Linked DNA regions of Streptomyces venezuelae. The protein of the gene in region 2 interacts with the protein of the main gene of each other region in a pairwise test. Links are inferred from orthologs where the notes say so. Each region holds a gene or a part of one and is shown on either strand. Other genes may lie near its edges.

Region 1 (4,048 bases), 1.1 Mb from region 2 along the record:
CGGTCTCCTCGTCCGAGTGCACCTGGAAGGAGGGGTCCTCCTCCGCGAGACGCTGGATGGCGACACCCAGCTTCTCCTGGTCACCCTTGGACTTGGGCTCGATGGCGACCTGAATAACCGGGGCCGGGAAGTCCATGGACTCCAGGATGACCGGGTTCTTCTCGTCGCACAGCGTCTCACCGGTGGTGGTCTGCTTCAGGCCCATGACGGCGACGATGTCGCCGGCGCCCACCGAGTCGATCTCCTCACGCTTGTTCGCGTGCATGCGGTAGATCTTGCCGATGCGCTCCTTCTTGCCCTTGACGGAGTTCAGCACCGCGGTGCCGGCCTCCAGGCGACCGGAGTAGATCCGGACGAAGGTGAGCTTGCCGAGGTGCGGGTCGCTCGCGATCTTGAACGCGAGGGCCGACAGCGGCTCGTCGTCGGACGGCTTGCGCTTCACGACGACCTCGGCGTCCTTGACGTCGTGGCCCTCGATGGCCTCGACGTCCAGGGGCGAGGGGAGGTAGCGCACGACCGCGTCGAGCAGGGGCTGGACGCCCTTGTTCTTGAACGCGGTGCCACAGAAGACGGGGGTCACCGTGGTGTCGCCACCCTTGCCGGAGGCAATGGTGATGCGACGGACGGCGGCGTAGAGCTGCTCCTCGGTGGGCTCGGTGCCCTCGAGGAAGAGCTCCATGAGCTCCTCGTCGTTCTCCGCGATGGTCTCGACCATCTTGGCGCGGTACTCGTCGGCAAGCTCGAGCTTGTCCGCCGGGATGTCGACGACGTCGTACATCTCACCCTTGCTGGCCTCGGCGGACCAGACAAGCGCCTTCATGCGGACCAGGTCGATGACGCCCTGGAAGTCCATCTCGGCGCCGATCGGCAGCTGCATGACGATCGGGGTCGCGCCGAGGCGCTCCACGATCATGTCGACGCAGCGCAGGAAGTCGGCACCGGTACGGTCGAGCTTGTTGACGAAGCAGATACGCGGAACGCCGTAGCGGTCCGCCTGACGCCAAACGGTCTCGGACTGGGGCTCGACGCCGGCCACGCCGTCGAACACGGTGACAGCACCGTCGAGCACGCGCAGCGAACGCTCCACCTCGACGGTGAAGTCGACGTGACCCGGCGTGTCGATGATGTTGATCGTGTGATCGACATTCTCGAGCGGCCAGTGGCAGGTCGTCGCGGCGGACGTGATCGTGATGCCGCGCTCCTGCTCCTGCTCCATCCAGTCCATCGTGGCAGCGCCGTCGTGGACTTCACCGATCTTGTACGAGACGCCGGTGTAGAACAGGATCCGCTCGGTGGTGGTCGTCTTGCCCGCGTCGATGTGAGCCATGATGCCGATGTTGCGCACCTTGGCAAGGTCAAGCGAAGTGGTAGCCATATCGGCTCAGTCTTCTCTCGGTCTCGATGTGGGTTGCGACTACCAGCGGTAGTGCGCGAAGGCCTTGTTGGACTCGGCCATCTTGTGCGTGTCCTCACGCTTCTTGACCGAAGCACCGAGGCCGTTGGAGGCGTCGAGGAGCTCGTTCAGGAGGCGCTCGGTCATGGTCTTCTCGCGACGGGCGCGGGAGTAACCGACGAGCCAGCGGAGGGCCAGCGTGGACGCGCGGCCCGGCTTGACCTCGATCGGCACCTGGTAGGTGGCGCCACCGACACGACGGGACTTGACCTCGAGGGACGGCTTGACGTTCTCGAGAGCGCGCTTCAGCGTGATGACCGGGTCCTGGCCGGTCTTCTCACGAAGACCCTCCATGGCGCCGTACACGATGCGCTCGGCGGTGGAACGCTTGCCGTCCAGCAGGATCTTGTTGATCAGCGAGGTGACAAGAGGAGAGCTGTAGACCGGGTCGATGATGACCGGGCGCTTCGGGGCGGGGCCCTTACGAGGCATTCTTACTTCTCCTTCTTGGCGCCGTAGCGGCTGCGAGCCTGCTTACGGTTCTTGACGCCCTGCGTGTCGAGGGAACCGCGGATGATCTTGTAACGAACACCCGGCAGGTCCTTCACACGGCCACCACGCACGAGCACGATGGAGTGCTCCTGCAGGTTGTGACCCTCACCCGGGATGTAGGCCGTGACCTCGATGCCCGAGGTCAGACGCACACGCGCGACCTTACGGAGGGCCGAGTTCGGCTTCTTCGGGGTGGTCGTGAACACACGCGTGCAGACGCCGCGACGCTGAGGGGAACCCTCGAGTGCGGGCGTCTTGTTCTTCTCGACCTTGTCCTGCCGGCCCTTACGGACCAGCTGCTGGATCGTAGGCACTACTTCTCCGGTTTCTGTGTGCCGTCGGTGAAACTAACCTGGAACACGCGCCGACCCACGCGGTCGGGTGTGTCGAATCTCGCGGACCTCCGCCGTAGGCGGAAAAGGCGGCGCGGATCACGGTGGCCGTTTCACGGACTCGCTGTGCGGCGGAAGACACGCACGCGAGCCCAGGCACACCCCAGGCACAAGGCTTGAGCGTACCTATCGCACGGACTCCGGTCAAAACAAATGGCCACGCGCGCGGAGCCGGGCGCGGCGGAGCCGCAGCGGGAGCCCGACCGGGGCGCGGCCGGGCCCGACCGCGGCACGGCCCGGGCGCCGCGGGGGACCGACCGGGGCGCGGCGGGGGCGCGGTGGGCCGCCCCGTACCGCCGCGCCGGCGGCGGTCAGTCGCGCGCGGTGCGCCGCGCCTCGACGGCGGCGACGTCCTCCAGGCCCTCCTCGTCGGGCTCCAGGAACTGGTTCACGACCTTGACGAAGACACCCAGGCGCTCGTCGGGCACGCCGAGCCAGCGGGCGAAGTCCTCCATGGTCGGCTGCCAGTCGTCGGGCGGCAGGAGGTCGTCCGCCAGCGGCAGCTCCTCGGGGGTGACCCGGCCGGACCGGATCAGCATGTCCCGCACGGAGACCCCGAGGAGCGGGGCGATCCGGCGCATGGTCTCCAGGTCGGGCATGCTCTGCCGCTGGAGCAGGCGGGTCACGGCGGCGCGGTGCACCCCGGCCTCGTCGGCGATCCGGGACTTCCCGCCGCCGCGGGGACTGTCGATGTCGTATCCGCGCGCTCTCATCAGGCCTTCGACCCAGCCCGCGAATTCGTCGAGCCCTTGACTGGTCATGTGTACCGCTCCCTTACTCCCCACCCTCCGGATCCCACACTTTAGCGTGCTTGCGCGCACGGAATTACGTGCTTTCGGGCACGCAATAGTGTCGAATCGATGAAGACCCGGTCAGGGCGTCACCACAAGTTTGTTGCGCGCTCGCACGCAACGTGTCAGGCTGCTCTCCGCCGCACTCGCCGGCCCCCTGAGCCCCAGAAGCCCCACCGGCCCCATGGACGCCCCGGTGGCCCCGGACCGTGGAGAACCCTCTTGTTCCCGACCGACCCGTCCCCCTGGCAGGCCTCCGCCGCGTGCGCCGGCCTCTCCCCGTCCGTCGTCTTCGCCCGTCGGCCCAAGGACGCCGCCCCGGCACTGCGCGCCTGCGCCGACTGTCCCGTCCGCCGCGAGTGCGAGGCGGCCGTGGCCCCGGCCGAGAGCTACTTCGACGGCGTCTGCGCGGGCCGCCTGTGGCGCAACGGCCGCGCCGCGGACGTGGAGCGCGTCGCGAAGGCCGTCGAGAAGGCCGTCGCGAAGGCGGGGGGCCGCCGCCGTGGCTGACCTCACCGACCGCGCGGACCGCACGGACCCCGCAGACAGTACGTACCGCACCGCCGCCGAGCACGCCGACCGCTCGGACCGCACCGTCGAGCTCGTACTGCGGGACATCACCCTCTGGACCGCCTCCCTCGTACGGCAGTTCCCCGAGCTCTCCGAGGAGCTGGCGCCCGGCCGCCGCTCCCCCGCCGGGACCGCCCCCACCGCCCCGCATCCCGGCCGCGACGAGCTGATCCGCGAGGAGCGGCGCGAGGCGCTGCTCCTCGAACAGCGGCACGGCCTCTCCGTCCCCGGGCACGGCGCCGCCCCCATCCGGCTCCACATCTCCGACGCCATCCGGGACATCACCGACGGTGTGGTGGAGCTGGAGGAGGCGGTCTGCGCCCGGCTCGCCCTGCCGAGGCCGCGCCGCG
Region 2 (5,744 bases):
GGCGGCGGACCGCCAGGTCGAGACAGACCACGGCGGGGTGCAGGTACGCACCCCGGCCGGGCAGCGTACCGCGATGATCCGGAACACACTCGTCCTTATTCACCACGATCCGCAGCAGATCGCTCTTGGCCGCTCGCTCCCGACATCCCACACAGGTTCGTTCAGGGCATACGCGGGCTTGCGTCCGGCCAGACACGATTAAGTCTACCTCCCCGTACCGACCTCACCCGTTCGGGGCAAGAATCGAACAACTGATGGCCAAAAACGGTCTCAGTCCTCCGGACCGGCCGGCTCGGTGTCCGGACGGATGTCGATCCGCCAGCCGGTGAGGCGCGCGGCCAGGCGGGCGTTCTGCCCCTCCTTGCCGATCGCCAGCGACAGCTGGTAGTCGGGCACCGTCACCCGGGCGGACCGGGCGGCCAGGTCGACGACCTCGACCTTGGAGACCCGCGCCGGGGAGAGCGCGTTCGCCACCATCTCGGCCGGGTCGTCCGACCAGTCGACGATGTCGATCTTCTCGCCGAGCAGCTCCGCCATCACGTTGCGGACGCGGCTGCCCATCGGGCCGATGCAGGCACCCTTGGCGTTCAGACCCGAACGGGTGGCCCGCACGGCGATCTTGGTGCGGTGACCCGCCTCACGGGCGATGGCCGAGATCTCGACGGAACCGTCGGCGATCTCCGGCACCTCCAGGGCGAAGAGCTTCTTCACCAGATTGGGGTGCGTGCGCGAGAGGGTGACGGACGGACCGCGGACACCGCGGGCCACCCGGACGACGTACGTGCGCAGCCGCAGACCGTGCGAGTAGTCCTCGCCCGGCACCTGCTCCTGCACCGGGAGGATGGCCTCCAGCTTGTCGTCCAGCCGGACCAGGACGTTCTTCGGGTCCTTGCCCTGCTGCACCACACCGGCGACGACGTCGCCCTCGCGGCGCGCGTACTCGCCGAACGTCACGTCGTTCTCGGCGTCCCGCAGTCGCTGCTGGATCACCTGGCGGGCGGTGCTCGCCGCGATCCGGCCGAAGTCCGACGGGGTGTCGTCGAAGTCCTTGGGCTCCTGGCCCTCCTCCAGCTCGGAGGGGTCTTCCTTCGCCCACACCGTCACGTGACCGGTCTGCCGGTTCAGCTCCACGCGCGCGTGGCGGCGGGCGTCGGGGGTGCGGTGGTAGGCGATGAGGAGGGCCGACTCGATCGCCTCGACCAGCAGGTCGAAGGAGATCTCCTTCTCATTCGCCAAGCCCTTGAGCAGCTTCACGTCGATGTCCACGGCTACGCCTCCTCTTCCTTCTTGTCCTTGCGGTTGAACTCGATCTCGACACGCGCCTTGGCGATGTCGGCGAACTCGACCCGGCGGGCGGTGGGCTTGCGCCCCTTCACGCCCGGCACTTCGAGGTCGAGGCCGTCCTCGTCCACGGCGAGGATCCGGGCGACGAACTCCTCGCCCGCGGCGAGCTGGAGCTTGGCCAGCCGGCCGGTGGCCCGCACGTAGTGGCGGTGCTCGGTCAGGGGGCGGTCGGCGCCGGGAGAGCTGACTTCGAGGACGTACTCGCCCTCGCCCATCACATCGGTCTCGTCGAGCTTCTCGGAGATCTCACGGCTCAGCTCGGCGCAGACGTCCAGCTCGACGCCCTCTTCCGAATCGACGACCACGCGCAGCAGTCCGCGACGGCCGGCCCGGGACACCTCGATCTCTTCCAGATCCAGGTCCTTCGCGTGGACGAGCGGCTCAATGAGTCCGCGCAGCCTGTCGCTCTGGGTGGTGCTCATCCGGGTGACTCCTCGGCCGCGTGTGCTGTTGTGGGTTTCGTCGCGTGTCAGACCAAAGGGTATCCGGTCCCGGAGGGTGTTGCCGTCCACCGCTCCGGGGCCCGCGGGTACGCTCGCCTGCGGTGATCTCGACGATCTTCGACGACGCACGACGGACGAGGGAGAGAGCGTGACGACGACGGGCAGGCGCGCACTCCTCAGGGCGGGCGCGGCGGCGGGCGCGGCGGCCCTCGTGGGCTGCACCTCCGACGCCGGCGGCGACGGCGGTACGAGGAAGCCGAGCGCCGCCCGACTGGAGGCCGAACGGGTGGCGCGCGCCGAGGCGGCGCTGCGGCTCCGCTCGGTGACCGCCGCGCGGGGCCTGCTGGAACGTTACGACGCGGTGCTCGCCGCGCATCCCGCGCTCGCGCCCCGGCTGACGCCGCTGCGGCGCTCGGTGGCGGCGCACGCGAAGGCCCTGGGCGAGGGCGGGACGACGGTGACCCCGGTGACCCCGGCGGCCGCGTCCCCCTCGGCCTCCGCGACGGTCTCCCCGTCGGCCTCCGCCGCCGCCTCCTCCGGCCCGAAGCCGCCGCCGGTACCGGTGCCCGCCGATCCCCGCGCGGCCCTCAAGGAACTCGCGGCGGCCGAGCGCGAGGCCTCCGACAGGCACACGAACGCCCTGGTCGCGGCCCCGCCCGAGTACGCGCGACTGCTCGCTTCCGTGGCGGCCGCGGGCGCCGCGCACGCCTACCTGCTGACCGAAGGAGCACCGGCATGAGCGCCCTCGACGCCGCCCAGGCGGCCCTGGCCGCCGAACACGCGGCGGTGTACGGATACGGGGTCGTCGGCGGCCGGATCGGTACGGCGCGCAAGGCCGAGGCCACCACCGCCTTCGAGGCCCACCGGGCCCGCCGGGAGGCGCTGCGCCGCACCGTGCGCGACCTCGGCGGCACGCCGGTTGCCGCGGCGGCCGCGTACGAGCTGCCGTTCCCGGTCGCCGACACGGCCGGCGCCGTACGGCTCGCGGCCGTCCTGGAGGACCGGGTGGCCGGGGTGTACTCCGACCTCGTCCGGGCCGGCCGGGGCCCGCTGCGGAGCGAGGCGGCCGCCGCGCTGCGGGAGGCGGCGGTCCGTGCCGTCCGCTGGCGCGGCCGCGACGTAACCTTTCCTGGGCTCGCCGAGCGGATGTGAGTCCGGCCCCGACCGGGCCGGCCGATCGTCGGACGGACCGTCAGACCGAACGTCAGAAGGACAACGCACGCATGGCTTTCGAACCGCCGCAGCGACTCGTACGAGCGCTCGGTGAGACGTACGGGGACACCGCGGCGACCGAGTGGCTCGGGCCGCTGCCGGAACACGCGCGGACCGTGCTCGACCACGCGTCCCTCGACGCCGAGCGGGTGATGGCCCCGGGCGGGCGGAGCAGTCTGGTCCTCCTCGTCCGGCGCCCCGACGACTCCCCCGCCGCGCTGAAGATCGCACCGCCCTTCGCCCGGCCCGAGCTGGAGCGGGACGCGCTCGCGCACTGGAACGGCTGGGGCGCCGTCCGGCTGCTCGACGAGACCCCGGACGGCGGGCTCGTCCTCGAACGGCTGCACCCCGAGGTGTCGCTGCGCTCCCTGCCGGAGGCCAAGGCGCTCCTGGAGGCCGCCGGGACCGTACGGAAGCTGTGGGTGGAGCCGCCGGCCGGACACGGCTTCGAGTCGGTGGCCGAGCGGACGGAGCGGCAGGCCGCGGCGATGGAGCCGTACCGCGCGGACCCGGCGGCCGGTGAGCTGACGGCGGCGGCGCTCGCCGCCCGTGAGGAGCTGGTGGCCGCCCCGGACGAGTCGCTGCTGCTGCACGGCTGTTTCCGCCAGGGCAAGGTGCTGGGCGGCGACCGCGCCCCCTGGCTCGCCGTCGGACCCGAGCCGCTCGTCGGCGAGCGCGCCTACGACCTGGCCCGGCTCGTCCGCGACCGGGTCGAGGACCTGGTGGGCGCGTCGGCGGGCGCCTCGACGGCCCGGCGGCGGGTGAACAAGCTGGCGGACTCGCTGGACATGGACCGGGAGCGGCTGCGCGGCTGGACGCTGTTCCGCGCGGTCGAGTCGGGGACGCGGGCGTTCACGGCGGGGCGGCGGCAGGACGCCGAGCTGCTCATGGAGTTCGCGAGCTGGCTGTAGGGGAATACCCTTCTTGTAACGTTCGCCGGTTCTCGGCGTACTGTCGGCTCGGCTCCAGGGGGCCGTGATGATCGAAGAGCTGCTGATGGCGGCCGCCGGCGCGGCCGCGGCGGTCGCGGTGTACGCGGGCGCGGCGGCGCGGGTCGTGAAGCAGTACGAGCGCGGGGTCGTCTTCCGCTTCGGCCGGCTGCGCCAGGAGATCCGCCCGCCCGGATTCACGATGATCGTGCCGGTCGTCGACCGCCTCCACAAGGTCAACATGCAGATCGTCACGATGCCGGTGCCCGCGCAGGAGGGCATCACCCGGGACAACGTCACGGTGCGGGTGGACGCGGTCGTGTACTTCAAGGTGGTCGACGCGGCGGACGCGCTGGTGCGGGTGGAGGACTACAAGTTCGCCGTCTCGCAGATGGCGCAGACCTCGCTGCGGTCGATCATCGGCAAGAGCGACCTGGACGATCTGCTGTCCAACCGGGAGAAGCTCAACCAGGGCCTCGAGCTGATGCTCGACAGCCCGGCGATGGGCTGGGGCGTCGCCATCGACCGGGTCGAGATCAAGGACGTGTCCCTGCCGGAGACGATGAAGCGCTCGATGGCCCGGCAGGCGGAGGCGGACCGGGAGCGGCGGGCGCGGGTGATCAACGCGGACGCGGAGCTCCAGGCGTCGAAGAAGCTGGCGGAGGCGGCCGCGGTGATGTCGGAGCAGCCGGCGGCGCTGCAGCTGAGGCTGTTGCAGACGGTGATGGCGGTGTCGGCGGAGAAGAACTCGACGCTGGTCCTGCCGATCCCGGTGGAGCTCCTGAGGTTCCTGGAGCGCGCGACACCGGCGGCCGGGGAAGCGGGCGAGCACGCGGAGGCGCTGTCGCCACCACCGCCACCGCCACCGCCACCGCTGAGCGAGGCGTATCTCAGGGGTCGGGCGGCCGCGATGGACGCGGTCGAGGACCTGACGGGCGCGTCGGTGGATCCGGTACCGCACGAGGACGTGACCTGAGCCCGTCACGGGCAGGCGGTACGCGTCCACGAGCAGCGCACGAGGGAGGGGCGGGGCCCGAGGCCCCGCCCCTCCGTCGTGTCATGTGCCCCGCGGTCAGGCGGTGAGGCGGGCGATCGCCTCGTCGACCGTGAGCTCCTCGCGCTCGCCCGTGCGGCGGTCCTTCAGCTCCACGACGCCCTCGCCGGAGCGGCGGCCCGCGACCAGGATCTTCGGGACGCCGATGAGCTCCGCGTCGGTGAACTTGACGCCCGGGGAGACGCCCGCGCGGTCGTCGGTCAGGACGCGCAGGCCGGCGGCGGCCAGCTTGTCGGAGACCTCCAGGGCCAGCTCGGTCTGGAGGGCCTTGCCGGCGGCGACGACGTGGACGTCGGCCGGGGCGACCTCGGCGGCCCAGCACAGGCCCTTCTCGTCGGCGGTCTGCTCGGCGAGCGCGGCCACGGCGCGGGTGACGCCGATGCCGTACGAGCCCATGGTCACGCGGACCGGCTTGCCGTTCTGGCCGAGGACGTCGAGCTTGAGGGCGTCGGCGTACTTGCGGCCCAGCTGGAAGATGTGGCCGATCTCGATGGCGCGGTCCAGCTTCAGGCCGGTGCCGCACTTGGGGCACGCGTCGCCCTCCTGGACGACGACGACGTCGACGTACTCCTCGACCTCGAAGTCACGGCCCGCGACGACGTTCTTCGCGTGCATCCCGTCCTTGTTGGCGCCCGTGATCCACGCCGTGCCCGGCGCGACGCGCGGGTCGGCGATGTACGTGACCTTCTCCAGGCCCTGCGGACCGACGTAGCCGCGGACGAGGTCGGCGCGCTGCGCGAAGTCCTCCTCCGTCACCAGCTC

The links. The genes of interacting proteins can lie anywhere in the genome.
Region 1: the proteins of rimP (region 2) and rpsL interact in binary tests that used the Escherichia coli proteins (3 or more experiments, as listed by UniProt). The link is inferred for Streptomyces venezuelae from one-to-one orthologs.

Annotation. Positions count from the first base shown.
Region 1 is NZ_CP029194.1:3,530,490-3,534,537, forward strand. The notes cover bases 574-3,495. They hold rpsL (30S ribosomal protein S12), read right to left. Parts: upstream 2,260-3,495; coding sequence 1,888-2,259; downstream 574-1,887. Other genes in these bases: fusA (elongation factor G), read right to left, coding at 574-1,375; rpsG (30S ribosomal protein S7), read right to left, coding at 1,415-1,885; DEJ46_RS15745 (helix-turn-helix domain-containing protein), read right to left, coding at 2,649-3,098; DEJ46_RS15750 (WhiB family transcriptional regulator), read left to right, coding at 3,351-3,495. Also shown: more of fusA, read right to left, coding at 1-573; more of DEJ46_RS15750, read left to right, coding at 3,496-3,638; DEJ46_RS15755 (hypothetical protein), read left to right, coding at 3,631-4,048. UniProt on the Escherichia coli protein: With S4 and S5 plays an important role in translational accuracy. Interacts with and stabilizes bases of the 16S rRNA that are involved in tRNA selection in the A site and with the mRNA backbone.
Region 2 is NZ_CP029194.1:2,444,014-2,449,757, forward strand. What follows is about bases 18-2,815. They hold rimP (ribosome maturation factor RimP), read right to left. Parts: upstream 1,767-2,815; coding sequence 1,269-1,766; downstream 18-1,268. Other genes in these bases: DEJ46_RS10730 (YlxR family protein), read right to left, coding at 18-196; nusA (transcription termination factor NusA), read right to left, coding at 271-1,266; DEJ46_RS10745 (hypothetical protein), read left to right, coding at 1,936-2,526; DEJ46_RS10750 (ferritin-like domain-containing protein), read left to right, coding at 2,523-2,815. Also shown: more of DEJ46_RS10730, read right to left, coding at 1-17; more of DEJ46_RS10750, read left to right, coding at 2,816-2,939; DEJ46_RS10755 (aminoglycoside phosphotransferase family protein), read left to right, coding at 3,011-3,910; DEJ46_RS10760 (slipin family protein), read left to right, coding at 3,978-4,904; DEJ46_RS10765 (proline--tRNA ligase), read right to left, coding at 5,001-5,744.